2 regions of the Blautia luti genome follow, and region 2 is predicted to be linked to the other one. Evidence: riboswitches for the same ligand, from Rfam matches in the RefSeq annotation. Region 2 holds a riboswitch; the other holds the start of a gene.

Region 1 (7,588 bases), 710 kb from region 2:
GCATGGCAAAATCGATTCCCAGAAACTTTTTCGCCTGTCTTTTCTCCGCTGTTTGGTTTTCACAGTCGAACAGCAGGCTGGCAAAATATTTTCCGGACGGTTCCCTGCTCACAGTCACTGATTTCAGCTTCCATCCCTCCGGGATCATACGGTGGAGTTTTATTTTTACCGGCTGCATCTTTGGCAGTTTCAGGAACCTGTCCTGCAGACAGATATTCCCATTTACCATATTCGTTGTATAGGATTTCCGCGAATGTTTTTTCGATTTATAATGCGGAAATCCCACTCCCGGTTCCCGGAAAAATTTCCGGAAAGCCCCTTCCAGATTTAACTGTACATTTGCCAGCGCAAGAGAATCTACCTCTTTCAGCCATGGATATTCTTTTTTATATCCGGCCGGCGTATTTTTCAGCATCTTTTTTTCTTCCTGATAATAGCGGATCTTATCCGCAAGCATCCTGTTATAGAGGAAACGACTGCAGCCGATTGTCTTCTCTATCTGGGTTATCTGTTCTTTATTTGGATAGATCCTTATTTTTACTGCCCGGTTTATCTTTCTCACCCTGACTCTCTATATACTGATGGATTATTTCAACAGGTGCTATATTTCAAAGATTTCTTTTGCTCTCTCTGACATCTTATCGTCCAGCATCTTTCTGCTATATTTCATAACCAGAATCAAACAAAAACACTGAATGAGAATTATTATCTAAACTCATTATGTACACTCACTTATTACTTATTTCGACCATCCAATTTTCAAGAGCATATTGTTCTTTTCTATTATAATATATTTATTGTATCAGAACAAGCGTTTTTGTGATTTTTTATGAATTTGAGCAGACATGCTCGAATGTGCAATTCATCCCATCACCTATAGAGGTGAGGGAATTCTTGCTACGGTTGTTAAAGAATCTCTCTTTTAGTGCACTTTATTTTTGTGCTTTCTTTGGAGCAAATAAATGGCTCATATCTGTATGCTCCAGCTTCAGTAGAGCAATTTTTTTATCAATACCGCCTGCGTATCCCGTCAGACTGCCATTCGAGCCGACTACACGGTGGCAGGGAATGATAATGGAAATCTCGTTATGTCCCACTGCACCGCCTACTGCCTGTGCGGACATATGAGGAGTATTCTGTATTTCAGACATTTGTCTGGCGATTTCTCCATATGTGATTGTCTGACCATAAGGTATCTGTAATAGAATCTGCCATACTGCCTGTCTGAACGTCGAACCAGTTGGATGAAGTGCAGGTGTAAATTTCGGTTCTACTCCTGAAAAATATACATCCAGCCATTTTTTTGCATCTGTCAAAATTGAAGTTTCCTGTGAAATATGTTCCTCAGGAAGTGTATTTGCAAAATATTTCTGTCCCTCAAACCACAAACCTGTAAGTCCGATTTCATCAGCAGACAGTAAAATACTGCCTAATTTTGATTTGTATATACAAGTATATATCATATTTGTCCCCCGAATTATAAAGAAATTTTCATCCTTGGAAACTTACATCACAAGTGCTGCAATGGCAGAAAAAGCCGGTCTTACAGGGCTGACTATGGAAAAACAGAAAGGATTCCGGGCACATCTTGTTGCACGAAAATGATAGCTAAATCCTCATAAAACCAGACATCATGCATCCGCCTGCTGCGCCTGATTCCATCACTTGCGGCAGGCGTTTCAGGTTAATCCCCCCAATTGCGTACACCGGTACCGGACAGGCTTTGCATATTTCTGCGACAAATCCCAGACCTTTTCCTTTCAGTCCTTTTTTGCATTCCGTTTCAAAAATTGTCCCCAGAATAATCTGTGTAGCTCCACATCTTACAGCAGTGTCCATATCTTCCATACTGTGGCAGGATACACTGATTTCCTGAAAAATTTTTCTCATCTGGCTACGTTCCTCTTCGCTCATAGACATAAGTACCGGAATAGACATATGAATCCGTCTGCATCCTAATCTGTTCGCTACGGAAATTCTGGAATGCAGAAAGCAGCGTACGCCACTTTCTCTGCACATTTCCAGAATTTTTTCTGCCAGTATTTCATACTCTTTATCTGACAGATCTTTCTCTCTTAAGATCACTGCATGTGGATGCAGATGGATTACTTTCTGCATCTGCTCGAGAAAATCTCCCTGTACCAATTTACGATTCGTGATCGCAATGGTATGTTCATATTGTTTACACATAAATATAATCATTCAGAACCGGCTGTAAGCCGCCCTGCTCCATATCATCATACATTTTACTGAAAGAACGGTCATCATTGATCTCAAACTGTTCGTCTCCGACATCCGCATCTTCTTTACCTTCATATTTTTCTTCATGGTCACCAATTCCGGTAGAAACACCTGCGGAAACCTTGGTTGCGCAAATCTTTGTGATTCCATTTCGAAATTCAGCACTCTCACGACTGGACACGGTAATTCCAGCAAATGGCAGGAATATACGGTATGCACATAATACCTGGCAAAGCTCTTTCTCTCCCACATCACGCGGATTGATCTTGTCATTATTCACGATTGGTCGTAAGCGTGGACAACTTAAAGATAATTCTGCATGAGGATATTTACGGTTAATATAATATACATGAAGTGCAGTAGCCAGCGCATCTTTTCGGAAGTCATCAAGTCCCAGAAGTGCCGAGAATCCAGCTCCTCTCATACCTCCCATTAGCGCACGTTCCTGTGAATCAAAACGGTATGGCCAAACACGTTTATGTCCCATAAGATGAAGCGTCTCGTATTTGTCTGTATGATAAGTCTCCTGAAAAACAGTTACATAATCTACACCACATTCATGGAGATATTGGTACTCATCCACATTCACCGGATAAATTTCGATACCGATATTTTTGAAATATTTTTTCGCGATTTTAACAGCTTCCCCGATGTATTTCACATCAGAATAAGCACGGCTCTCGCCAGTCAGTATCAGAATTTCTTCCATTCCTGTTTTTGCAATGACTTGCATTTCATGTTCGATTTCTTCAAATGTCAGCTTCTTCCGACGGATATTATTATAGCAATTAAAACCGCAGTAAATGCAGTAGTTCTGACAATAATTTGCAATATATAACGGTGTAAAAATGTACACGGTATTTCCAAAATGATTTCTGGTAATCTCTTCTGCTTTTCTTGCCATCTGCTCAAGATAGGGTGCAGCAGCCGGGGATAACAGTGCTTTAAAATCCTCGATAGAACATGACTCATGAGACAGTGCCCGTTCCACATCATTCGCTGTATATGTATCATAATCGTACTCCTCCATCGCGCGAAGTACTTTATCTTTTATATCTGATTTAATGACCTGCATTCCCTCCATATACTCCATATGGTTGGTCCGAAAAGACGGATCCTGTTCCAGACGGTGCTTTCTCTCCAGTGCGGCCGGCGGAAGCTTATCACTGTCTACAAAATATACCTGATTTTCCTCATTCATGATCCCAGCTTCCTCCTTAGCGTAAAAATCCAGTCAGTGGGTCGGATGCGCTTCCGCCTCTGGCAAGCACTCTTCCCATTCCGGTAAGATAAGCTTTACGACCTGCTTCAATAGCCAGTTTAAACGCAGCCGCCATCTCCGGTACATCTCCAGCTGTGGCGATTGCTGTATTTGCCATGATTGCTGCTGCTCCCATTTCCATAGCTTCACATGCCTGTGATGGTTTTCCAATTCCTGCATCTACAATGATCGGCAGGTCAATCTCATCGATCAGTACCTGGATCATGGCTTTTGTTGCCAGTCCTTTATTGCTTCCGATCGGTGCAGCTAAAGGCATAACCGCTGCTGCCCCGGCATTCTGAAGATCTCTTGCCACATTCAGATCTGGATTCATATATGGCAGGACAACGAAGCCTTCTTTTGCCAGAATCTCTGTTGCTTTGACTGTCTCATAATTATCAGGGAAAAGATATTTCGCATCACGCATAATTTCTATTTTTACAAAATCTCCACATCCCATAGCTCTGCTCAGTCTTGCGATTCTGACAGCCTCTTCGGCATTTCTCGCACCGGATGTATTTGGAAGCAAAGTCACTCCTTTCGGAATGAAATCCAGGATATTATCTTTCTCCTGAGTATTGGCACGTCGAAGTGCAAGGGTAATAATCTCTGCACCGCCCTGTTCAACTGCTGCCTTGATCAGATTCAGGTTATATTTTCCTGATCCAAGAATAAATCGACTCTTAAATTCTTTTCCGCCTAATACAAATTTATCTTCCATCGTGTTCTCCTCTTTTCTAATCACATTTTTCCTGCATGATCAACTGCAGGACTTTATTGGCCTCATGTGCCGCGCAGGCCGCTACTCTTGGTGCTATCAGACCAATTCCACTTCCAACATCTGTGTTCTGATCCCCACACACATACAATCGTCGCATCATCTGCTGCGTTTTGATTTCATTTATATCTGCGTATCCTGCCATTCCATTTCCTGATATGACAGTTGTCTTCGGACACTGGACCAGAAGTTCCCGTACCAGCATTGCTTTCTGATCCGGACAGTCAAATGCCTCGCATACGATCGGATAATCGTAAAACAGTTCTCTCACATTCTCCGGAGTTACTTTCACACAAACAGATTCATATGCTGCATATGGATTGATCTGATATAACAGTTCCGGCAACGCTTCAGCCTTTGGCTTTCCGAGCTGCGGTATGAAATACATCTGCCGGTTGAGGTTGGTCACATCTACCACATCAAAATCCACCAGCAGAAGTTTCCCGATCCCACTTCTTGCAAGCATGACTGCAATATTGGATCCAAGCCCGCCAAGCCCCGCAACTGCTGCTCTGGCATTTCGTAATTTCTTCTGCATTTCTTTCGGAAATCTTGCAGCAAATGCATGATCCAGGTCCTCTTTTGAGATGAGTTCCTGCATTTTTTTCTGAATTTCTGTCATCTTTTTCAGCCCCCTCCAACAAATCGCAGAACTTCGATCACATCTTCATCCTGGATCGTCACGCTGCCGAATTGTTCTTTTGGGATGATCTCAAAATTGCGTTCTACTACCAGATGTTCTGGATTGAAACCATTTTCTTTCAGATACTCCAGAAGATTTTTCCCGGCAATTTCTTTTTCCTCTCCGTTAATCATTACCATGGATATACTCCTTTCTAACATCATGAAACTTTAAAAATGAATCCTGCTTACAGAATTCTCCACCTTCAGCGAGTCACTTCAGCTACAGAATCTCCCGACTATACAAAAAAAGGCGCCGGACAACATACTATTCCTGTTGTCCGGCGCCTGAAATGCTCTGTGAAAAGTGGTGCCCCCAGTTCACATAAAAAACAGAGAGCCCGATACACAAGTCTATTCATTCACGACATGTATTTCCTATTTCCCTACGTTGGCATTATCCAAATCAGGTTCCAGGTCAAGACTAATCAAGTCTACTCTCAGCCCATCTATTTGAGCTCCTCATTTGTGAGATATTATACAAAATTAAGAAACAATTTTCAAGCTTTTTTTAATATTTCTCCATTTTCTGCTGTTTCAGTAACAAAAAAAGACCCGGCATACGTCTGAAACATACACCAGATCTTTATTAATCGTATTCACAATCATCCTGCCATATGCAATACTTCAAGCAAAAGTACCCAGCTCAGTCCGTAATATGTCACAACTGCCACAAGGTCATTGATAGTAGTGATCAGTGGACCGGAAGCTACTGCAGGGTCAATGTTGATCTTCTTAAAGAACAGCGGGATGCAGGTTCCTACTGCACTGGAGATCAGCATTGCCAGAAGCAGGGACGCACCGATACATCCGGATACTGCATAAGAGAACATCAGTGTTTTTCCCTTAAACAGGAAAATATACAGTCCGATCAGCACAAAAGAGAAGAATCCTAAAATGCTGCCGTTGCACAAACCAATCCGCATTTCTTTCCACACCAGTTCCAGTTTTTGTTTGCCTGTCAGGGACTCGTCCATCAGAACACGTATGGTTACAGCCAGAGACTGTGTACCTACGTTACCTGCCATGTCCAAAATAAGGGACTGGAAACACATAATGATCGGAAGTGAAGTTACTACCTGTTCAAAAAGTCCTACTACAGAAGATACAACCATTCCAAGTCCAAGCAGGATCACAAGCCATGGAAGACGCTTCTTCATGCTCTCTTTCAGAGGCTCTTTTAAATCCTCTTCTGCAGTCAGACCGGCCAGTTTTGCATAATCATCACCCATCTCATCATCCACCAGGTCGATGATATTTGCGGATGTAATTACACCAAGAAGCTGATTGTCATTGTCGAGAACCGGAATGGAATCCTCGGAATAATCCTTCAGGTCTTCGATACAATCATCGATATTCTCCTCTGCATACACATAAGGATAAGATGTCACTACCAGATTCTCAAGGAGATCATCCCTTCTGGCAATGATCAGCTCTTTCAGATCAATGGCTCCGTAAAATTTCTGCTGCTCTGTTACTACGAAGATCGTAGAAATGTTGTCGTTCTTCGCTGCCTGTTCGATCAGACTGCTCATGGCTTGCTTCACTGTCAGCTTATCTGTGATCACAATGAAGTTCGTAGTCATACGGCTTCCAATCTCATCCTCATCGAAAGATGCGATCATCTCTACATCGCGGCGAACTTCGGGTTCTAACAGATCAATCAGTATCTTTTTCTTTGTTTTCTCAAGTTTATTTAATACATCTGCCAGAGCATCTGTTTCCATTCTGGACAAAATAGCTGCTGCTTTTTTTACATCCATTTCATTCAGATACTCTACTGCATTCTCCTCATCTGTGTACTCAAAGATATCGGAAAGCATATCAGTATCCAGAATACGGTACATTTTGTATCGTTCCTGTACAGTCAGTTCCGGCATTACCTCTGCCAGATCATTCTCATGATAATCCTGCAGTCTTGCTGCCATAACAGCCGGAGAGGTGTTGCTGCGGATGATCTTCAGAATCTCTTTGGAATAATCCTGTACTCTTTTCTCCATCTTTTTCTTCCTCCGTTTTTTTACATAAAGATGCAAAAAGCGTTGCCGCAAACTTGCAGTCAGTCGGATAAAAATATCCGTTTCGCTATTTGCACATAACCAGATAACTGTTTCACAATCTGGTCAAAATGCGCACGAAAAGAAAGCAGTCTGTTACACTTGTCACATTTACTGCCACTTTCTCTATGCATTTTCAGCACAACAAATAGTAAGTTACTAAAGACGCCACTTACTGTTCATGTACTGTCCAAATATGTAATTGCATGATTCGGGGAATTTCATAGAAACAGGATAGGAAATAAAAAGATGCGAAATATATGACTACAGCAGAACAGAACGGCTGCTATACTCATATACTCTTTTTAATTCAGATCCTGTGCTACTACTTCGCCCATGAGAATCGCAATTATCCATTCTGTTCCACCTGCCTTTTCTTCTAAATTTATGGTTCAGAATATCAAATTCTGAACAGCAAATTCATTGTAACCGCCCCACAGAGAAAAAGCAACCCTGTTTTCTTATTTTTTACATTAATTTTTGTTAATACTAACGATAAGTTTGATTCTTTCATTTCTAAATGATAGAATACAATAAGATTATTATTAATCACGTAAGACTATATTAATT
Region 2 (7,588 bases):
GCCGCGCCATGGGCGGTGCAGGCCTGGGTCTTGCTCTGGTAAGCGAGATTGCCAGACAGCACAAGGGTCAGGTAAAAGTGACCCAGAGCAGCGAAAAAGGCAGTACCATTGCCCTGATACTGCCTGTAACAATCCTTTAAATCAACTGACCATTGATTTTTTCTCTTATTTATTTTTTTCCAGAATCTGAATCAGTTTCTGTGTATCTTCCATTGTAGTAGCCCAGCTTGTGGCAAAGCGGATCACAGAGTGTGTCTCATCATACTTCTCCCAGAATCCGAACTCCACATCCTGGGCTATTTTTTTCATTACCTCATTGGACACAATGCAGAAGATCTGATTGGTGGGAGTATCCAGAGAAAGCTGATATCCATACTTCTTCAGTGCATCCTTGATCTGCTCTGCAGCTTCCATTGCAGGTTTACCGATCCGCAGGTACAGCCCGTCCGTAAACAGCTCACCAAACTGGATCCCTGCGATCCGTCCCTTGGCAAGCAGTGCTCCGTGCTGCTTGATGATCGTAAAGAAATGAGGAATCCGTCCTTTCTGCGGTATAACCACTGCTTCTCCAAACAATGCTCCGCATTTGGTTCCTCCAATGTAAAATACATCGCTAAGTTCTGCCAGATCAGTCAAAGTCACATCATTCTCCGGGCTTGCCAGTGCATAGGCAAGACGGGCGCCATCTACATAAAGAGGAAGATGATTTTCCCGGCAGACTTTGCTGAGAACTGCTAATTCCTCTCTGGAATACAGAGTACCATATTCTGTTGGCTGGGAAATATATACCATCCCGGGCATTACCATATGCTCATAATTGGCATCATCATAGAAATCCTTCACCAGCTTTTCAATCTGCGCTGCAGAGATTTTTCCATCTTTCTGCGGTACTGTCAGAACCTTATGTCCACCAAACTCAATAGCACCCGATTCATGAGTTGCAATATGCCCTGTATCCGCAGCCACAACTCCCTGATAGGATTTCAAAAGTGCATCGATCACTGTGGCATTGGTCTGTGTTCCGCCAACCAGCAGGAATACATCTGCCTCCGGTGCATTGCAGGCTTCTCTGATCTTTTCTTTCGCATCTTCTGTGTATGGATCCTGACCATAGCCCACTGTTTTCTCCAGGTTTGTCTCCATCAGCTTTTTCATGATTGCGGGATGCGCGCCTTCCATGTAGTCACTGGCGAAATATAAACGTGATTCTGTATTTTCCATTTTTATCGTTATGTCCTTTCTACTGCAATATCTGCGCATTTGACTTTTTTATTCATAGCTTCTATTCTGTACCGGAACACTATTCATTCTGTTACTCTATTTTTCTTAGCATTTCTCCCATCTGCTCTTCTGACTTTCACAGATGGAGTTCCACTGACAATTCCCACAGATTTCTTTCCTCTTTCCTGATGCCAGGATCTCTTTCTGGACAAGTTCTGTAAAATCATCAAATTCTATAATCTGTCCATTCTCCAGGCCACACAGTTCCAACACTGCATTGTCATATGCTTCTACAAGCGAAAAGGAAGAACAGCATCCTTTTTCATTATTCGGACAGGCAGAACAGATCTCGTCTGTATCTGCATGAAGCTGTATCTTCGCTCCCTTCTGGAAAATATCCAGCATTTCCTGCATATGTGCGGAAAACCCATTACTGTATCCCTCACCCTTGAAATATGCAAGGCACATTCCATGGTGAGGGCGTAGTGGAATATTTTTTATAAAAGACATCTTTGTGCACCCTTCTCCTTAATTTTTTAACATATTGGATACTTTAACACAAAGCGTTTTTATTGACAACTTTTTTTATTTTATAGTTTACAATCCAATAATTCTATATACTGATCGGATTTCATCAGACTTACTGGATAAAATCAGAAAAATCCTTTTTTACTTTTTCTTCATTTACCAGCCTTAGATACTCTCATATTATAAAAAAATGTTCCCAATGATGCCAGAATGATCAGCACATATCCTGTAAAGCTGTACTTATCCGGAATCTCTCCAAACAGAATAAATCCCAACATCGTGGCAAAAATAATCTGCGAATAGTCAAAAATGGAAATCTTCCCTGCAGGTGCATAGGTGTATGCAGCCGTAATCGTAAACTGTCCACCCGCTGCAAATAATCCTGCCATAAGCAAGGTCACAAGCTGTTTCATACTCATCGGAGTGAAATGAAATACCATCCACGGCACAACCGACAAGCAGGAGAAAAATGAAAAATAAAACACGATAACCGGTCCCTTCACTCCGTGAGTTCCCAGTACACGCACCATCGTATAGGCAATTCCTGCTCCCAGTCCACCGCAGACTCCGATCAGTGCCGGAACAAGTGCCGCATTCTGAAATCCCGGTTTCACTACAAATAAACATCCTATAAACGCCAGCACAACACATGCAGCCTGTGCCGGTCTGATCTTTTCCTTTAATAAAAGGAATGAAAAAATAATCGCAAAAAACGGAGACAACTTATTCAGAATCGATGCATCTGCCACCAACAGATGATCAATGGCATAAAAGTTACACAGAATTCCCAGTGTCCCGCACACACAACGCAGGATCAGCGGTCCCCAGTATTTCTTATCCACCTTCGGCACTGTACGATTCTTACAGAGAATTATCGCTGCAAACACAGCCGCCACCAGATTCCGGAAGAAACTCTTCTCCACAGACGGCAGATCACCTGCCAGACGTACGCTCACATTCATACAAGCAAAGAAAAACGCCGACAGGATGATCATTATCATACCCTTTATGTAATTTTCCTGTTTCATCAGATTTAACCTGCCTTTCTGTCCATGCAGACAGCTTCTTTTTCATAATATGCTGTCTGTCATCTACCTGTTAATCATAGCACGGACAATCGTTTTAGTACAAATAGATTTTTTATTCCAGCAACACTTTGAAAGGAACTGCTGACCTGATTTTACATCCCATTGACTTTTCCAGATGCTTGTGTTACCCTAACACAAGAAAATCTGCATAATGGATAATAACAACGGGAGCCTGTGAAACAGGCTGAGAGGAAGATAGATCTTCGACCGCACCTGATATGGATAATGCCAGCGTAGGGACTGTATTTGTATATTAAAATCTGCCAGTGTGTTATTCCGGCAGATTTTTTTGCAGGATTTTATCTGTTTCCTGCACAACTGATAATGTCTGCTTCGGCAGACCAAATCTTCATTTCAAGGAGGTTCATTATGAACACAGACAGATCAAAAACACTCAGAATGGTCATGCTCGCCATGATGGTTGCCATCGGCGTTGTCATCTCACCCATTCTGAGAATCGAGGGTATGTGCCCTACTGCACACCTGATAAACATCGTCTGTTCCGTACTTCTGGGACCGTGGTATTCATTGCTTTGTGCCACTCTCATCGGAATCATCCGAATGATGTTTATGGGTATCCCGCCACTTGCACTGACAGGTGCCGTATTCGGCGCATTTTTATCAGGCGTTTTCTACCGCGCTTCTCATGGAAAGATTATCTGCGCAGTGATCGGTGAAATCTTCGGAACCGGTATCATCGGCTCTCTGGTTTCCTATCCTGTAATGGCATTTCTTATGGGCAGAAGCGGACTGAACGCATTTTTCTATACACCAATGTTTCTGGCAGCAACCTGCATGGGAGGCACTATTGCCTATTTCTTCCTGAAAGCATTAAGTCACGCAGGAATGCTTGCCAAATTCCAGCAAAGTCTCGGAGCAAGAGTATATGATCGAAAAGCAAACAAAACTCAGGCCGCTGACCAGGTCAGCCCAGCCACTGATACACTGCATCACTAATCCAATTTCTATCCATGACTGTGCCAACATCATTCTGGCTACAGGGGGACGCCCCATTATGGCGGAACACCCTGCAGAAGTGGCAGAGATTACAAGCCGCGCCCAGGCATTGGCACTGAACCTTGGAAATATTACAGACGCACGCATGGAGTCCATGCCGAAAGCCCTGGAAACCGCAGCCAGGCTTCACCTCCCGGTTATGCTTGACCTGGTAGGGACTGCTTGCAGTTCCCTGCGCTATGAATTTGCACAGAAACTTATGACCATCCACATGCCACAACTCCTGAAAGGCAACATGTCCGAACTCCTTGCCATGTCTGGTCAGACTGCACACGCCATCGGTATAGACGCAGGCGCACAGGATGTCCTCACAGATGCCAACTGCTCCCACCTGAAGAAGCTTTTCCAGGAAAAAGCAGCCCAGTGGAACACAACTCTCCTGATCACCGGCAAAAAAGACATGGTTGTTTCCCCAGACAAATGTGCATTTATTACAAATGGCACTCCTGCCATGTCACAGATCACCGGAACAGGCTGCATGCTTGGAATGATCTGTGCCACATATCTGGCAGTCACTGATCCTTTCACCGCTGCCGTGACCGCTGCCACTGAATTCGGCATAGCCGGAGAAAAAGCAGAAAAAAACAGCTCCGGCCCCGGAAGTTTCCAGGTGGAACTGCTTGATCAGTTTTATAATTTGCCAGCACAGGATTACCTTTTCTCACAATAATTTATCTTCAAAAAAAGTTCCTGTCAGATGACATAGATTAATTTATTCATATCATCTGCAGGAACTTTTTTTACCCTATATCTCTCAATATCTCTGCCTTTTCATTATATTACTTCCGCCCTGCGCATCTTCGCCAGCTCTCTTCTCGCAAACACAATTGCCAGCACAAATGCCGCCGCATCCGCAATCGGACCTGCATACATCACACCGTCAATTCCCATAAACAGTGGGAAAATAATGATCAGCGGCAGCAAAAAGATCACCTGTCGTGTCATTGACATCACAATACCAAGCTTCGCCATTCCGATAGAAGTAAAGAAACAGGAAGACATAGGCTGAATGCCATTTGCAAATGTCATAAACATAAAAATCTTCAGATATCGTTCTGCGAACTGGAAATACAGATCACTTCCTGTTCCAAAGATACTCACAATCTGATGTGGGAACAGCTGGAAGCACGCAAAAAATATAGTCGCGATCACTGTACAGGCAGTTATTGAATAACGATATGTCTGTCGAACTCTGTCGTATTTCTGTGCCCCATAATTGAATCCCCAGATTGGCTGACTTCCCTGGGAAATACCGATGCAAATTGCCATAAATACCATATTAACCTTGGAAATAACACCTACACATGCAATAGGAATATCACTTCCGTAGACAGAATTTCCACCATAATAACGCAGAATATTGTTCAGTACGATCTGAACAACTGCCATTGCGATCTGATTAATACAGGAAGCCATCCCCAAAGAAACAATCGCCTTAAGATAAGAGAGCTTCGGCTTCAGCATCGCCCCTGTCAGATACATCTTTCGAAACTTACAAAAATATACAATAACCAGAACTCCGGAAACAATCTGTCCAATCACCGTTGCCCAGGCAGCTCCTTTGATCCCCCATCCAAAACCAAAGATAAACAGCGGATCCAGAATGGTATTAATAATCGCTCCTGTCATGACACAGGTCATAGAATAAGTCGGGCTTCTGTCCGCTCTGACTACATGATTTCCACCAACAGACAAAATATAAAACGGAAGTCCCAATGCCGTAATTCCGGTATAATCAACTGCATACGGCATTACATCTGTCGTCGCTCCAAACAAAATCAGCAGTGGTTTCAGAAACACCAGCACAATCGCCACAAGGATCACACCGCTGATCACCAACGATGACAAAGCCGTTCCCGCGATCCCGCTTGCCTTCTTCTCCTGCCCTGCGCCCATTTCCAGGTTATAATTCGAAGCCCCTCCGATTCCCAGCAGTAATGCCAGCGAAGTAGCAATGGTCGTAACAGGAAATGCCACATTCGTCGCTGCATTTCCCAGCATTCCCACGCCCTGTCCAATAAAAACCTGATCCACAATATTGTACATCGCACTGACCAGCATACTGATGATCGCCGGAATCGCAAACTTCGCGATCAGGCTGCCCACTGGTGCTGTACCAAGTGGATTCTGCGCCTGTGAATTCATATCCTGCGCATTTTGACTGTTTTTTCCCAAGTAAAATCCTTCCTCTCTTTATCATATTGATATATTTCATCCCTGATAATTCCATAATAAAGCACTTGTCAGAATAAATTTTATTATTCCCCTGCTTTATGCCGTATTATTTACTTTAACATTTATTCTCCTTCCCTGCAACGAAAAAAACATGCAAACTCTTTCTGAATTTAAAGATCGTTCGCATGCTTTTTAGTCTCTTTTTACCCCAATTACTCTGTACTATAACAACAGAAGGATTTTATCTATATTAGATTACAGCATCTCAATCAGTGCCGCAATACGTGTATTAAGCTGTCCTATATCAGACTGGGAATAATCTGTCTCTACATGCAGATAAGGAATCTTCTTCTCTTCCCTCACAAATCTTCCAACTTTACCTGCCTCCACGTTATAAGTATGACAGGCCTGCAAAGTCATCTCCACAACAGCTTCCACCTGATACTCGTCGATCAGCTCATTCAGCAGTTCAAAACGGTTCGGATTCGGAGTCATAACAGAACATCCGATATTCAGATAACGTCTTGCAATTGCCTCATAGATATCCGGGTCACTTTCATCAATGAGTCTGTCCACACTCTTCGCACCAGAGCAGTTTTCAAATGCAACTACCACTCCACCGTTTTCTTCAATGGCTTTTACCACTTTCATGGTAGCACCACCCATTGGACATCCGGTAATTAAGATACGATGTTTCTTACCCTCATTCTTACCTGCTGCATATTCTTCTTTCACTTTCGCAGTCAGTGCATCAATCTCTGCCGGAACTTTGGAGCGGTCGAATTTGAAAGTAGTTCCATACAATACATTATAGAGATTCTCGCCCTTCATCGGTGCCGGATCCAGTTTCATCAATTCATAGAAATCTTTCAGTGCACGACGCCCTTCATTACTGATGCGAACCGCCTCGCGCAATTTCTCCTCTGTGATCTCCACCTCAAATTTCTTCTCCAGATATTCTTTGAATCGGATGATCTCACTCTTCCAGTACTGTAATGCAGCTTCTGTCTGCTTATGAGGAAGTTCCAGAATAAATACATCTTTAAATTCAGACATAAACTCATACATTTTCTTCTTTCCGTCGCAGGTAGTCTCACCAACCACAACATCTGAGAAATAGAAGAATGGACATTTATCTGTCACTGCGAAACCATAACTTGCCTTGATCAGCGGACAGAGATTTTTCGGCAGTGTCTGCTCTGCTACAGGAATTGTCTCATCAGACATGGAACATAAACCTACAGAAGCAGCTCCCATTGCCATTGCAATCTCCTGTGGGAAATATGTACAGTAAGAACCAATAACCGGAATATTCTGATCCTTGATCTTCTTGATGGCAAGAAATGAATTCTTCCTCTGTTCTGCAAACTCCTCAAATACCTCTGGTAACTCTTTAATTACTTCCATCTTTGTGTCTCTCAACTTTCTATATAGTTTTTATATTTTGATGTTTCAACCTTACTCCTACTGCTTTCGCATCATTTTCTACGATGTTCATTTATTTCTTTTTCTCTTTAGCAAGCAATGATGCTCCAAATGCTCCTGCATATCTTCCGTCT

The links. Region 2 has a riboswitch for thiamine pyrophosphate ahead of thiW (energy coupling factor transporter S component ThiW). Riboswitches for the same ligand answer to the same signal wherever they lie in the genome.
Region 1: another riboswitch for thiamine pyrophosphate. It lies ahead of thiS (sulfur carrier protein ThiS); the one in region 2 lies ahead of thiW (energy coupling factor transporter S component ThiW).

Annotation. Positions count from the first base shown of each region.
Region 1 covers NZ_AP028156.1:2,913,243-2,920,830, forward strand. Annotated here, with positions in the region: gene R8695_RS13475 (RNA-guided endonuclease TnpB family protein) at 1-562, opposite strand, end outside; gene R8695_RS13480 (methylated-DNA--[protein]-cysteine S-methyltransferase) at 933-1,463, opposite strand; gene R8695_RS13485 (thiamine phosphate synthase) at 1,609-2,190, opposite strand; gene thiH (2-iminoacetate synthase ThiH) at 2,183-3,442, opposite strand; gene R8695_RS13495 (thiazole synthase) at 3,459-4,223, opposite strand; gene thiF (sulfur carrier protein ThiS adenylyltransferase ThiF) at 4,240-4,902, opposite strand; gene thiS (sulfur carrier protein ThiS) at 4,908-5,102, opposite strand; TPP riboswitch at 5,328-5,435, opposite strand; gene mgtE (magnesium transporter) at 5,567-6,961, opposite strand.
Region 2 covers NZ_AP028156.1:3,619,272-3,626,859, forward strand. Annotated here, with positions in the region: gene R8695_RS16750 (sensor histidine kinase) at 1-140, shown strand, start outside; gene R8695_RS16755 (threonine aldolase family protein) at 166-1,221, opposite strand; gene R8695_RS16760 (DUF1284 domain-containing protein) at 1,327-1,731, opposite strand; gene R8695_RS16765 (DMT family transporter) at 1,902-2,777, opposite strand; TPP riboswitch at 2,992-3,095, shown strand; gene thiW (energy coupling factor transporter S component ThiW) at 3,207-3,794, shown strand; gene thiM (hydroxyethylthiazole kinase) at 3,724-4,524, shown strand; gene R8695_RS16780 (MATE family efflux transporter) at 4,629-5,999, opposite strand; gene R8695_RS16785 (double-cubane-cluster-containing anaerobic reductase) at 6,285-7,436, opposite strand; gene R8695_RS16790 (acyl-CoA dehydratase activase) at 7,528-7,588, opposite strand, start outside.